3 regions of the Pseudomonas sp. SMV7 genome follow, and region 1 is predicted to be linked to each of the others. Evidence: riboswitches for the same ligand, from Rfam matches in the RefSeq annotation. Region 1 holds a riboswitch; each other region holds the start of a gene.
What was found. A riboswitch is a leader RNA that binds a small molecule or an ion and turns the genes downstream of it on or off. The one in region 1 is predicted to bind cobalamin.
Positions count from the first base shown of each region.

Region 1 (4,273 bases):
CACAGGAGTAGTCGTAGCGCTTTTGCAGATAGGCGGGGGTCAGCAAGGTCTGGCTGGTCATGGACATAGGCTCGGGAAAAGCCCAAGGTTACCCACGCCGTCCTGCGCAACGCTGTCTGGAAAACTATCCCGCCGGTTGCTGCAACAGGAATGCCTGCACGGCATCGGCACAAGCCTCGGGATGTTCCTGCATGAAGCAGTGCCCACCGGCAACCTGCCTGCTGGTCACCCGAGCATTGAGCGCTGCCAGGCGGTTGACCGAATGGGGCACGAAGGGGTACGTATGCTCACCATACAAGACCTGTGTGGGTGTACAGATCGCCGCCAGGCTGGCCCAGAGACGCCGGGGGAACGAGCTGAATATTTCCACTTCGCGGCTGGGCCGGCACTTGAGTACCACCGCCTCGCCGCAATCACCAATGGCATGCTCGACATACGCTTGCAGCGCTGCATCAGTCCACCCCTTGAAGATGCCGCGGCCCTGCAGCGAAGCCAGCGCTGTCTCTCGATCGGGCCAGTGGCTGCGGCGGCTGGCAGCCTTGCGTGCAAGGCCGTGGCGCCGGTGCAGGCCAAGCAATGCAGCCGCGCCCATTACCCCGAGCATGCGCCGGCTGAACAACACCGGATCAAGCAGCACGGCACGGCTGAACAGGTGCGGTTCACTGGCCAGGATCAAGCCGGTGAGCACGCCCCCGAAGCTGTGCCCCACGGCAAACCGCGGTACCTCGCCATACTCGCCGCGCCCGGCGCTGAAGGCTTCCAGCGCCAACGCGGCGGTACGATTCCAGCCGCGAAATGCCCCACCATGGTCGCTGTCGCCATGGCCCTGGACATCGCTGAGCCACAGGTCGAAATGTTCACCCAGACGCATCAGCAAGGGCTGGTAGGTCAGGCAGCAAAAGCCGTTGCCGTGCAAGAAATGCAGCAGCGGCCGGCCACTGGCCGGGGTTCGCCAGCCACGCAGGGTGAAGCCTTCAGCGCATTCGTGTGACCAGGGAATCAACTGCATCGGTTTGGCGTGCTCGCAGGCTCAGGAAAACGCCGATTCTACAAACAGCAGCGGGTACAGTGAAATCACCAGCAGCAAGGCCATCAGGACATTGAACAGCATCAGCCAGCGCGGGTTCTGCAACAGGTTGCGCAGGGCGCTGCCGAACATCACCCACACGCCGACGCTGGGCAGGTTGACCAGGGCGAACAGGGCGGCAATCACGATCACGTTGGCCACATAGCCCTGCGCCGGCGTGTAGGTGGTAATGGCTCCCACTGCCATCACCCAGGCCTTGGGGTTGACCCACTGGAACGCCGCAGCTCCCCAGAAGCCCAGCGGTTTGCGGGCGGCGGACGAGGCCGTGCCGACCGGCCCGGAGGTGGCGATCTTCCAGGCCAGGTACAGCAGGTAGGCTGCGCCGCTGTAGCGCAGTACCGTGTACAGCGCCGGCCAGGCCTTGAACACCTCGCCCAGGCCCAGGCCTACGGCCAGCACCATCACCATGAAACCGACGCTGATGCCCATGGCATGGGGAATCGAGCGGCGCACACCGAAGTTCACCCCCGAGGCCAGCAGCATGGTGTTGTTGGGCCCCGGGGTGATCGAGGACACGAAGGCGAACAGCACAAAGGCGGTCAGCAGGTCGGCAGAGGCAAGCATGGCGGGCATTCCATTTTCTTCATGGGTGCTGTCACACTAACGGAGTCGCCTTGCCGGCGACTGGTACAGTTTTAGAAAAATACGTAGATACACATTACTGTACCGACCAAAAGCGCCCAAGGAAGCCTTCGCCATGACCGTCACCATTCGCCCTGCCGTCCCCACTGATGCCGCGCAGATCCTGGCCTTCATCACCGAGCTGGCCGAGTATGAACGCGCCCGTCACGAGGTGGTCGCCAGTATTGCCGATATCGAGCACAGCCTGTTCGGCGCGGGCAGCACAGTGCACAGCCTGATCTGCGAGCGTGACGGCCGGGCCATCGGTTTTGCCGTGTATTTCTACAGTTACTCGACCTGGCTCGGGCGCAACGGCATCTACCTCGAAGACCTGTACGTGACCCCGGAGCAGCGCGGCGACGGCGCCGGCCGGCAATTGCTGCGGCACATTGCCCGCGAAGCGGTGGCCAACCAGTGCGGACGGCTCGAATGGAGCGTGCTGGACTGGAACGAGCCGGCGATAGGCTTCTACCAGTCGCTGGGGGCCGAAGCACAGGACGAGTGGGTGCGCTACCGGCTGGACGGCGACAAGCTGGCCGCATTCGCGCGCGGTTGAACCAGCCCTTTGCACATTGACGCCACGCTCAACCCATGCTCTTCTTACACCTCGCGTTCAGGTGCCCCCCTTGGGGTGAAACGGGAAACCGGTGCGTCACAGGCCCTCGAGCAGGGCCGGACAAAGCCGGTGCTGCCCCCGCAACGGTAAGCGAGCGAAGCGTCAATACCACTGTGCCCGTAGGCGAGCATGGGAAGGTGATGCTTTCCAGGAGCCCGGCTCCTCCTCGCAAGCCCGGAGACCGGCCTGGCGTTCATGAACACCCCGCGGTGGGCGGGCGCTGTTGCATCCCCCTGGGCAGTCACGCCCGGGGCTGCCGCGCTTGCCCGTTGCCCCAAAAAGCAGAGGAACGCGTCATGCCCGTCACCAGTGCCAAACCACACAGCATTACCACCCCGGTCACCCTCAGCCAGCGTGTCGTCATCGCCGTCGGCGCCAGCCTGTTGGGCCTGTGCCTGGTGTACTTCGCCGGCTTTTCCCACATCGAGGCCGTGCACAACGCGGCCCACGACACCCGCCACAGCGCCGCCTTCCCCTGCCACTGAGTACGCCTGATGATCATGCGCATTGCCCGCACGGCGGGTTTCAGCGGGCTGCTTGCGGCCTTGTTGCTGACCCTGTTGCAAAGCTTCTGGGTCGCCCCGCTGATTCTCGAGGCGGAAACCTACGAGTCGGCGGTACCAGCGGCTCACCACGAGCATGGCAGCGAGGTGCCAGCCCATGAGCACGACGCCGAAGCCTGGTCACCGCAAGACGGCTGGCAACGGGTACTGTCGACCACCGGCGGCAACCTGGTGGTCGCGGTCGGCTTCGCCCTGATCCTCGCCGCCCTGTACAGCCTGCGCGAACCGCGGCGTATCGGCAGCGGTGCACTGTGGGGCCTGGCCGGCTTCGCCGTGTTCTGCCTGGCCCCTACCCTGGGCCTGCCGCCGGAACTGCCAGGTACCGCTGCCGCCGACCTGGGGCAACGTCAGGCCTGGTGGGTCGGCACGGCGAGCGCTACCGCCGCGGGCCTGGCCTTGCTGGTGTTCGCCCGCCACTGGCTGCTGAAAGTGCTGGGCACCGCGCTGCTGGTGATCCCGCATGTGCTTGGCGCGCCACAACCCGAGGTCCATGCAAGCCTTGCCCCCGAAGCACTGGCAAACCAGTTCAAGCTGGCCTCCTGGCTGACCAATGCCGCCTTCTGGCTGGCCCTGGGCATGCTCAGCGCCTGGCTGTTCCGCCGCACCCGCCAGGCCTGATGCAGGCTTTTTTCGCCGGCTTCGGCTGCCGCCGGGGTTGCCCGGCGGATGCCCTGGAAGCACTGCTGCGCCAGGCTTTGAACAACCAGGGCCTGGCGCTTGCCGACCTGCATGGCATCGCCAGTGTCAGCCTCAAGGCCGACGAGCCCGGCCTGCACCAGCTGGCCGAACGCCTTGCGGTGCCGCTGGTGCTGTACCCTACCCTGCAACTGCAAGCCTACGAGGCGCTGCTCAGCCACCGCTCTGCTGCCGCCCATGCCCACAGCGGCTGCTGGGGGGTCGCAGAAAGCGCAGCGTTGGCCCTGGCCAGCGAGCGCCTGGGCACCGCCAGGTTGCTGCTGACCCGCCAGGTCCTGGGGCCGGCCACCCTCGCCCTGGCCGGTTGAACGTTCCACCGCAACTTCCTGCAAGGACTATCATGACGGTCTATTTTATCGGCGCCGGGCCCGGCGACCCGGAACTGATCACGATCAAGGGGCAACGGCTGATCCGCCAGTGCCAGGTGATCATCTATGCCGGCTCGCTGGTGCCTGCTGCGGTGCTCGAAGGCCACCAGGCCGAAACCGTGATCAACAGCGCCGAACTGCACCTGGAACAGATCATCGCGGCCATGCGCAATGCGCACGAGCAAGGCCATGACGTCGCCCGGGTACACAGTGGCGACCCCAGCCTGTACGGTGCCATCGGCGAGCAGATCCGCCACCTGCAGGCACTGGGCATCGACTACCAGATCGTTCCCGGCGTCACTGCCACAGCGGCCAGCGCCGC
Region 1 is NZ_JBKGGT010000001.1:573,352-577,624, reverse strand. Features, by position in the region: gene ACLEJP_RS02835 (hypothetical protein) at 1-61, opposite strand, end outside; gene ACLEJP_RS02830 (alpha/beta fold hydrolase) at 125-1,009, opposite strand; gene ACLEJP_RS02825 (LysE family translocator) at 1,031-1,660, opposite strand; gene ACLEJP_RS02820 (N-acetyltransferase family protein) at 1,785-2,264, shown strand; cobalamin riboswitch at 2,307-2,528, shown strand; gene ACLEJP_RS02815 (CbtB domain-containing protein) at 2,621-2,809, shown strand; gene ACLEJP_RS02810 (CbtA family protein) at 2,819-3,505, shown strand; gene ACLEJP_RS02805 (cobalamin biosynthesis protein) at 3,505-3,891, shown strand; gene cobM (precorrin-4 C(11)-methyltransferase) at 3,924-4,273, shown strand, end outside.

Region 2 (4,273 bases), 480 kb from region 1:
CCCGTGGCCGGGGTGTGGCGCGGCTGATGTGTGAACACTCGCAGAAACTGGCACGCCAGGAGGGCTTTCTGGCCCTGCAGTTCAACTCGGTGGTTGCCAGCAACGAGGTGGCGGTGGCGCTGTGGCACAAGCTCGGTTTCGAAACCGTTGGCCGTTTGCCCAAGGCCTACCGCCATGCCAGCCTCGGCCTGGTGGACTGCCTGGTGATGTACAAGTGGCTCGCTGATGAACCGGTGGTGGAAAAACCGCCGCTGCTGATCGGGCGCAAGAATATCGAGGCGCGGGTGTCGCGGCGACGCGGGCGCTAAGCGTTTCTTTCAGAACTGGGCTTTTCGCGGGCACGCCCGCTCCCGCAACTATCGCGCAGCTCGCCAGGCCGGCGCTGTAGCTGTGGGAGCGGGCGTGCCCGCGAAAAGGCCGGCACAGGCAAAAAGCGCTACCAACCGGGAATTTTTAGTTATAAGATAACGTTTCATTTGACATTCATTCCTAGCAGCGACCCGCCATGACCAGCGCCAGTGCCACCCCCACCCTGCTCACCCAGCGCCTGCAGAGCATCGATGCCCTGCGCGGCCTGGTGATCCTGTTCATGCTCCTCGACCACGTGCGCGAGACCTTTTTCCTGCATCGCCAGGTCAGCGACCCGATGGCCATCGACACCACCGAGCCCGCGCTGTTCTTCAGCCGCACCCTGGCCCACCTGTGCGCCCCGGTGTTCGTCCTGCTGACCGGCCTGTCGGCCTGGCTGTATGGCGAGAAGCACCAGGGCCGTGGCGATGTCTCGGCATTCCTGTTCAAGCGCGGGCTGTTCCTGGTGGTGCTGGAGTTCACCCTGGTCAACTTCGCCTGGACCTTCCAGCTGCCACCAAGTGTCATCTACCTGCAGGTGATCTGGGCCATCGGCATCAGCATGATCGCCCTGTCGCTGCTGGTGTGGCTGCCACGTGGCGCGCTGATCGGCCTGGGCGCGACCCTCGTCGCCGGGCATAACCTGCTCGACACTGTGCACTTCGACGCCGGATCTGCCCTGCATGTACCTTGGGCGATCCTGCATGATCGCGGCTGGCTGGAGGTCTCCGACAGCCTGCGCCTGCGCACCTCCTACCCGGTATTGCCGTGGATAGGCGTGATCGCCCTGGGCTATGGCCTGGGCCCTTGGTTCGCCCGTGGCAGCGATAACACTCAGCGCCAACAACGCTTGCTGCTGGCCGGCCTGGCCGCGTTGCTGGGCTTTGTCGTGCTGCGCCTGTTCAACGGCTACGGCGAGGCCCCATGGGGCGTTTACCCCACGTTTACGCAAACCCTCATGAGTTTCTTCAACATCACCAAGTACCCGCCCTCGCTACTGTTCCTGGCACTCACCCTGGGTTGTGGCCTGTTGTTGCTGCGCACCTTCGAACGCGCCGGCCAGGCGCGCTGGCTCAATGGCCTGGCGGTATTCGGCGCGGCGCCGATGTTCTTCTACCTGCTGCACCTGTATGTGCTCAAGCTGCTGTACCTGGCCAGCGTGGCGCTGTACGGCCGCAACCAGGGTGACTACTTCGGTTTCGATGGCATCAGTGCCGTATGGCTGGGGGCGGTGCTGCTGGCGGGTTCACTGTACCTGCCGGTGCGCTGGTTCGCCCGCCTCAAGGCGCGGCGACGTGACATCGGCTGGCTGAAGTACTTGTGAAAAGCGTTTCACCCGGCGGCACGATGGTCTACCATGCCGGCCGCCGGTTTCCATCACGGAATCAATAGGGAATCCCGGGCCCAAGCAAACGGGCCAAACGGAACTGCCCCCGCAACTGTAGGTGCCGAGCCTGCTCCACCGATGCCACTGGGTCGCTGACCCGGGAAGGCCGGAGCCAGGCCATGACGCATCAGTCAGGAGACCTGCCGGCCTACATTCACCAACCGGCGGGGTGTCCGGGATTGGCCATCAGTGTTGCCCCTGCCGTCAGCGGGGGCCCGGCGATGCCTGTCCGTGCGTTCCTCACCCGCACTGTCCGATAGGAGATCGCCCAGCATGCTGCCCCGTTTCGCCACCCTGCTCGCCGGCCTCGGCCTCACTGGCCTGGCCCAGGCCGCAGCCACCCATTATCCGCTGACGATTGATAACTGCGGCCAGCCGCAGACTTTCGTCCAGGCCCCGCAACGCGCCGTCACCATTGGCCAGGCCAGCACTGAAATGCTCTACGCCCTGGGGCTGGGCGACCGGCTGGCAGGCACTTCGCTGTGGTTCAACAACGTACTGCCCGAGTACCAGGCACAGAACGCCAAGGTGCCGCGCCTGGCCGACAACGAGCCCAGCTTCGAGGCGGTGGTCGGCAAGCGTCCGCAACTGGTGGCAGTGCAGTTCGAATGGATGGTCGGTGCCCAGGGCGCGGTGGCCACCCGCGAACAGTTCGACGAGTTGAACATTCCCACCTACCTGCTGCCGTCGGACTGCGAAGGCAAGGACAACCAGGTCGGTGCCGACGGTACCCGCCTGCAGGCGTTCCAGGTCGACAGCATCTACAAGAGCATCAGCCAGCTGGCCGAGATCTTCGACGTACAGGCGCGCGGCAGTGCCCTCAACGCCGAGCTGAAAGGCCGCCTGGACAGTGCCAGGGCACAGCTGGCGGGCAAGGACCTGTCCAGCACCTCGGCGCTGTTCTGGTTTTCCAGCGCCGACCTGGGAATCGCACCCTATGTAGCGGGCCGCCAGGGCGTTGCCGATTTCATGCTGCGCACCCTCGGCGTGCGCAATGTGGTGACGTCCACCGAAGAATGGCCGACCGTAGGCTGGGAAACCCTGGCCAAGGCCAACCCCACCTGGCTGATCATCGCCCGCATGGACCGTCGCCGCTACCCCGCCGACGATTACCAGAAGAAGCTGGCGTTCCTGCATAGCGACCCGGTCACCCGCAACATGGAGGCGGTGCAGCGCAACCGCATCATCATCCTCGATGCCGACGCCATGCAGGCTGGCATTCGCCTGTTCAGCGGCCTGCAGACCTTGTCCGCCGCCTTCGCCAGCGGCAACGCAGGCCAGTGATGCTGCGCCTGTCATGCGCCGTCGCAATGGCCCTGGCAGCGCTGCTGCTGGCCGTGCTGGCCGGTACCGCCATCGGCGAGAGCGAACTGGCACCCGCTGTGGTCGCCCAGATCCTGGCCAACCAGCTGTGGCAGGCCGGCTACCCGGTCGACCCGATCGATGCAGGGATCGTCTGGAATTACCGCCTGACCCGTACCCTGGTTGCCGCGGCCTGCGGCGCCGGCCTGGCCACCTGCGGCGTGGTCCTCCAGGCGCTGTTGCGCAACCCGTTGGCCGAGCCCTACCTGCTGGGGTTGTCCGCCGGCGCCTCGACCGGTGCAGTGCTGGTCGGCTTGCTGGGCTTCGGTAGCCTGGCGCTGAGCATGTCCGCCGGCGCCTTCCTCGGCGCCCTGGCGGCGTTCGCCCTGGTGCTGGTACTGGCGCGCACGGCCGGCGGCGGCAGCGGCAACGCCCAGGTCATCCTTGCCGGAATCGCCGGCTCGCAACTGTTCAACGCCCTCACCGCGCTGCTGATTACCATGTCGGCCACTGCCGAGCAGGCACGCGGCATCCTGTTCTGGCTGCTGGGCAACCTCAGCGGCGTGCGTTGGCCTTCGGTGTGGCTGGCCGTGCCAGTGGCATTGTCCGGGCTGCTGGTGTGCCTGTGGCACCGCCGCCCACTGGATGCGTTCACCTTCGGTGCCGACTCCGCGGCATCGCTGGGCATACCGGTACGGCGTACCCAGTTGCTGCTGATCAGCTGCGCAGCCCTGGTCACCGCGGTCATGGTATCGATCGTCGGTGCCATCGGTTTCGTCGGGCTGGTGATTCCCCATGCGCTGCGCCTGCTGCTCGGCCCGGGGCACAGCCGCCTGCTGCCAGCCAGCGCACTGGGTGGCGCATTGTTCCTGATTGCCGCCGACATCCTGTCGCGCATCCTGATTCCTGGCCAGGTGATTCCCGTGGGAGTGGTTACCGCACTGATCGGCGCGCCGGTGTTCGCCTTGATCCTGGTCAGCCGTCGGGGGCGCCCATGACCGCCATGACCACTGTGGCCATTTCGCCCCTGAGTTGCCAGGGCCTGGGCCTGCAACTGGCTGGCAATGCCGTGTTGCGCGAGATAGACCTGCAGGTCGTCGCGGGCGAAACGCTGGGTATCGTCGGCCCCAACGGCTCCGGCAAGTCGTCATTGCTGAAGGTGCTTGCCGGGCTGCGCAAGCCAGGCAGCGGCAGCGTGCAGTTGCTGGGCGAACCACTGGCACAGTTGCCCCGCCG
Region 2 is NZ_JBKGGT010000001.1:95,795-100,067, reverse strand. Features, by position in the region: gene ACLEJP_RS00465 (N-acetyltransferase family protein) at 1-308, shown strand, start outside; gene ACLEJP_RS00460 (DUF1624 domain-containing protein) at 506-1,672, shown strand; cobalamin riboswitch at 1,700-1,897, shown strand; gene ACLEJP_RS00455 (ABC transporter substrate-binding protein) at 2,009-3,019, shown strand; gene ACLEJP_RS00450 (FecCD family ABC transporter permease) at 3,019-4,035, shown strand; gene ACLEJP_RS00445 (ABC transporter ATP-binding protein) at 4,032-4,273, shown strand, end outside.
Region 2: linked by a shared signal. The riboswitch ahead of ACLEJP_RS00455 (ABC transporter substrate-binding protein) and the one ahead of ACLEJP_RS02815 (CbtB domain-containing protein) in region 1 are both predicted to bind cobalamin.

Region 3 (4,273 bases), 120 kb from region 1:
CCGCTGCGGTCGAACAATGGGCAGCCGATATCGGCCTCGAAATTGGCGATGGCGATGCTGATGGTGGACTGGCTTTTACGCAGCTTGCGCGCTGCCGCGGAGAACGAACCCAGCGATGCGGCTTCGACAAAGGCGAGTAGAGCTTCGGGTGAGTAGCGCATGGTATTGATAAAACCGATGGTAGCTATGTCGCGAGTATCAGTTTTAACAAAGAAAATGGGAAGCACGACTCAAGCAATATGATGGGCTTTGCCATGAAAAACGTTTCCTTCATTGAACGCCTGGTTCATGCCGTTGGTTACGAAGTGTTCGCCGTGCTGCTGTGTGCGCCGCTGTTGTCCTGGATCATGGGCAAGTCGCTGGCAACGACCGGGCTGCTGGCGGTGATGCTGTCGCTGGTCGCGATGCTGTGGAACATGGTCTACAACGCGCTGGTCGATCGCCATGTACGGCTTGAGCGAATCCACTGGACGGCCCGCGCACGGTTTGCGCACGGCCTGGGTTTCGAGGCGGGGCTGGTGGTCTGGTGCCTGCCGCTGGCGGCGTGGATGCTGGATATTTCCCTGGTGCAGGCGTTCATGGTGGAGCTGGGCTTCTTCGTGATCATCCTGCCTTACACCGTGCTGTACAACTGGGTGTTCGACAAGGCGCGGCACCTGTTTCTGCAGCGCCGTGCTGAACAAGTCAGCAGCCCGACACGAGCCCTGTAGCAGCGCGCACGTTCCATGGATGCAAGTAAAAACGGGGCATGCCATCGCTGGCATGCCCCGTTTCATTCCACCAAGGCGCCTCAGGCGACTTTGACGATCCAGCCTGCCGGTGCTTCGATATCACCGCTCTGGATACCGGTCAGCTCGTTGTAGAGCTTCTGGGTAACCGGGCCGACCTTTTCCAGGTCATGGAACACGTGCAGCTTGCCGTTGTACTCGATGCCGCCGATCGGGGTAATCACCGCAGCAGTACCGCAGGCGCCCGCTTCGACGAAACGGTCCAGCTTGTTGATTTCGACATCGCCTTCGATCACGGTCAGGCCCAGGCGCGATTGCGCCAGTTCCATCAGCGACAGGCGGGTGATGCCCGGCAACACCGAGGCCGATTTCGGGGTGACGAACTCGTTGTTGGCGGTGATGCCGAAGAAGTTGGCCGAACCGACTTCCTCGATCTTGGTGTGGGTCAGCGGGTCGAGGTAGATCGCGTCGGCAAAGTTGGCCTTCTTCGCTTCAGCGCCCGGCTGCAGGCTGGCGGCGTAGTTGCCACCGACCTTGGCCGCGCCAGTGCCTTGCGGGGCCGCGCGGTCAAAGCTGGAAATCTGGAAGTTGTGCGGCTTCATGCCACCCTTGAAGTACGAGCCAACCGGGATGGCGAAGATCGAGAAGATGAACTCGGGGGCGGTGCGCACGCCAATGTTGTCACCGGTGCCGATCACGAACGGGCGCAGGTAGAGGGCGCCTTTGCCGTGTGGCGGGACGAACTTCTCGTTGGCCTTGACCACTTGCTTGCACGCCTCGATGAACACATCGGTCGGCACCTGCGGCATCAGCAGGCGGGCGCAGCTGCGTTGCATGCGCGCGGCGTTCTGGTCCGGGCGGAACAGGTTGATCGAACCGTCCTTGCAGCGGTAGGCCTTGAGGCCTTCGAAGCATTGCTGGCCGTAGTGCAGGGCCGTGGAGCCTTCACTGATGTGCAGCACGTTGTCTTCAGTCAGGGTGCCTTTGTCCCACTCGCCATTGCGCCATACGGACAGGTAGCGTTTGTCGGTCTTGATGTAGTCGAAACCCAGCTTGTCCCAGTTAATGCTTTCGTTGCTCATGACACCCTCATTGTCTTGCAAGTGCCCAATCGATCGGGCTGCTGTTATATGCGCACCACGCCACCATAATACATCCGCGGCAGATCGGGAACGGCCAGTCACGAAACTCCCTGCTGGCGAAGGTCATTCAGCGCCTGGGGGACCGAGCGCTGAACATATCGAGGCAAGCCCCGGCGGCAATGGTTGACCACCCGACAAGCACTGCGTAGCCTTGCCACTTCGAGGTTCTTCGGCCTGGCCGAAGCTAAGACGGGAACGCGGTACAAGCCGCGGCTGCCCCCGCAACTGTAAGCACCGACAACGGATCGACACAGCCACTGCGCCAGCGCGCGGGAAGGCGTCGTCCTGCCAGCCTGCCGCAGCGGCGTGCAACTGGAGTGGTGCGAGCCAGGAGACCTGCCTCGTCACGTTTTCGACTTTCAACCGGGCGGGGTGATCCGGTGGCGAACACGCCCGGCCGGCCTGGCCTGGGGCTGTCGTCCTGCATGCCCGCGCCAATCTGCCAAGGGCAATGCGACATGAAAACACTGGCCAAGCTTCCCGTCACCATCGTCACCGGCTTCCTCGGCTCGGGCAAGACCACCTTGCTGCGCCACATGCTCGACAATGCCCAGGGCCGCCGCATCGCGGTGATCGTCAACGAGTTCGGCGAGCTGGGCATCGACGGTGAAATCCTCAAGCAATGCAGCATCGGTTGCACCGAGGAGGAAGCCAGCGGCCGGGTCTACGAACTGGCCAACGGCTGCCTGTGCTGCACCGTGCAGGAAGAGTTCTTCCCAGTCATGCGCGAGCTGGTGGCACGCCGTGGCGACCTCGACCACATCCTCATCGAAACCAGCGGCCTGGCCCTGCCCAAGCCACTGGTGCAAGCGTTCCAGTGGCCGGAAATCCGCAATGCCTGCACCGTCGATGCGGTGATTACCGTGGTCGACAGCCCGGCGGTGGCCGCCGGCACCTTTGCCGCCTACCCGGAGCAGGTCGATGCCCAGCGCAAGCTCGACCCCAACCTCGACCACGAGTCGCCGCTGCACGAACTGTTCGCCGACCAGCTGGCCAGCGCCGACCTGGTGGTACTGAACAAGGCCGACCTGATCGACGCTGCGGGCCTGGCCAAGGTCCGGGCCGAAGTGGCCGAAGAGCTGCCTGCAGCGGTCAAGGTGATCGAGGCCAGCAGCGGCCAGTTGCCACTGGACGTGCTGTTGGGCGTGGGCGCCGAAGCCGAGGCACACATCGATGGCCGCCGTACCCACCACGACGCGCACCATGACGGCGATGACCATGACGAGCATGACCACGACGCCTTCGATTCGATCTCGATCGACTTGCCAGAGGCCGACGAAAGCCTGCTGCTCGATGCCCTGACCCAACTGGTGGGTGACTTCGGCATCCTCCGTGCCAAAGGCTTCGCCGCCATCCCGGGCAAGCCGATGCGCTTGCTCGTGCAAGGCGTGGGTACCCGTTTCGACAAGCACTTCGACCGCGCCTGGCGTGCCGACGAGCCACGCATCACCCGCCTGGTGCTGATCGGCCAGGACCTTGACGCCGCCCGTCTGGAAGCGCGCCTGCGCCAGGCCCTGGGCGCCTGACCCCATGCACCTGCTGCGGACCCAGCCCGGCGGCTTCGTGCCGGATGACAGCATTGCCGACCTTGGCCAGACCCCCGCCGAGCTGGTGATCCTCTGCAGCGGCGATTCGCACCTGGCATTGCTCGCCGATACCGCCGAGCTGTTGCCCGAGGATTTCCCCAGCCTGCGCCTGGCCAACCCGATGCAGGTGCAGAACCATGCCTCGGTCGACTTGTACGTCGACCAGGTGCTGCGCCATGCCAAGCTCATCCTGGTGTCGCTGCACGGTGGCGTGGGCTACTGGCGCTATGGCGTCGAGCAACTGGTCGAACTGGCCGCGCGGGGCGTGCAGCTGATCCTGGTGCCGGGCGATGATCGCCCGGACCCGGAGCTGACCCGCCTGGGCAGCGTCAGCGACGAGCAGGCCGAGCGCCTCTGGCATTACCTGCGCCAGGGCGGCAAGGCCAACGCCATCAACCTGTTCAACTGCCTGGCCAGCCAGTGGCTGGGCCGCGATTATGCCTGGGACGAGCCGCAGCCGTTGCCACGCACCGCGGTGTATCACCCGGCCCGGGGCAGTGCCACGTTGCAGGACTGGTACCCGCAGTGGCACCCCGAGCAGCCGGTGGCACCGCTGCTGTTCTACCGCTCGCACCTGCAGGCGGCCAATACCGCGTTCATCGACGTGTTCTGCCAGCGGCTGCAGGCCGCCGGGCTCAACCCGCTGCCGATCGCCGTGGCCAGCCTCAAGGAAAGCGCTTGCCTGGAACAGGTCGAAGCCTGGCTGGACGAGGTTGGCGCCGAGGTACTGGTCAATACCACCGGCTTTGCCCTGTCCAGTCCCGAGCGGCCCAACTTGCGCCCGTTCCGCCGCGACATCCCGGTACTCCAGGCCATT
Region 3 is NZ_JBKGGT010000001.1:455,910-460,182, forward strand. Features, by position in the region: gene ACLEJP_RS02315 (LysR family transcriptional regulator) at 1-161, opposite strand, end outside; gene ACLEJP_RS02320 (multidrug/biocide efflux PACE transporter) at 255-710, shown strand; gene ACLEJP_RS02325 (branched-chain amino acid aminotransferase) at 791-1,810, opposite strand; cobalamin riboswitch at 2,016-2,228, shown strand; gene cobW (cobalamin biosynthesis protein CobW) at 2,329-3,396, shown strand; gene cobN (cobaltochelatase subunit CobN) at 3,401-4,273, shown strand, end outside.
Region 3: linked by a shared signal. The riboswitch ahead of cobW (cobalamin biosynthesis protein CobW) and the one ahead of ACLEJP_RS02815 (CbtB domain-containing protein) in region 1 are both predicted to bind cobalamin.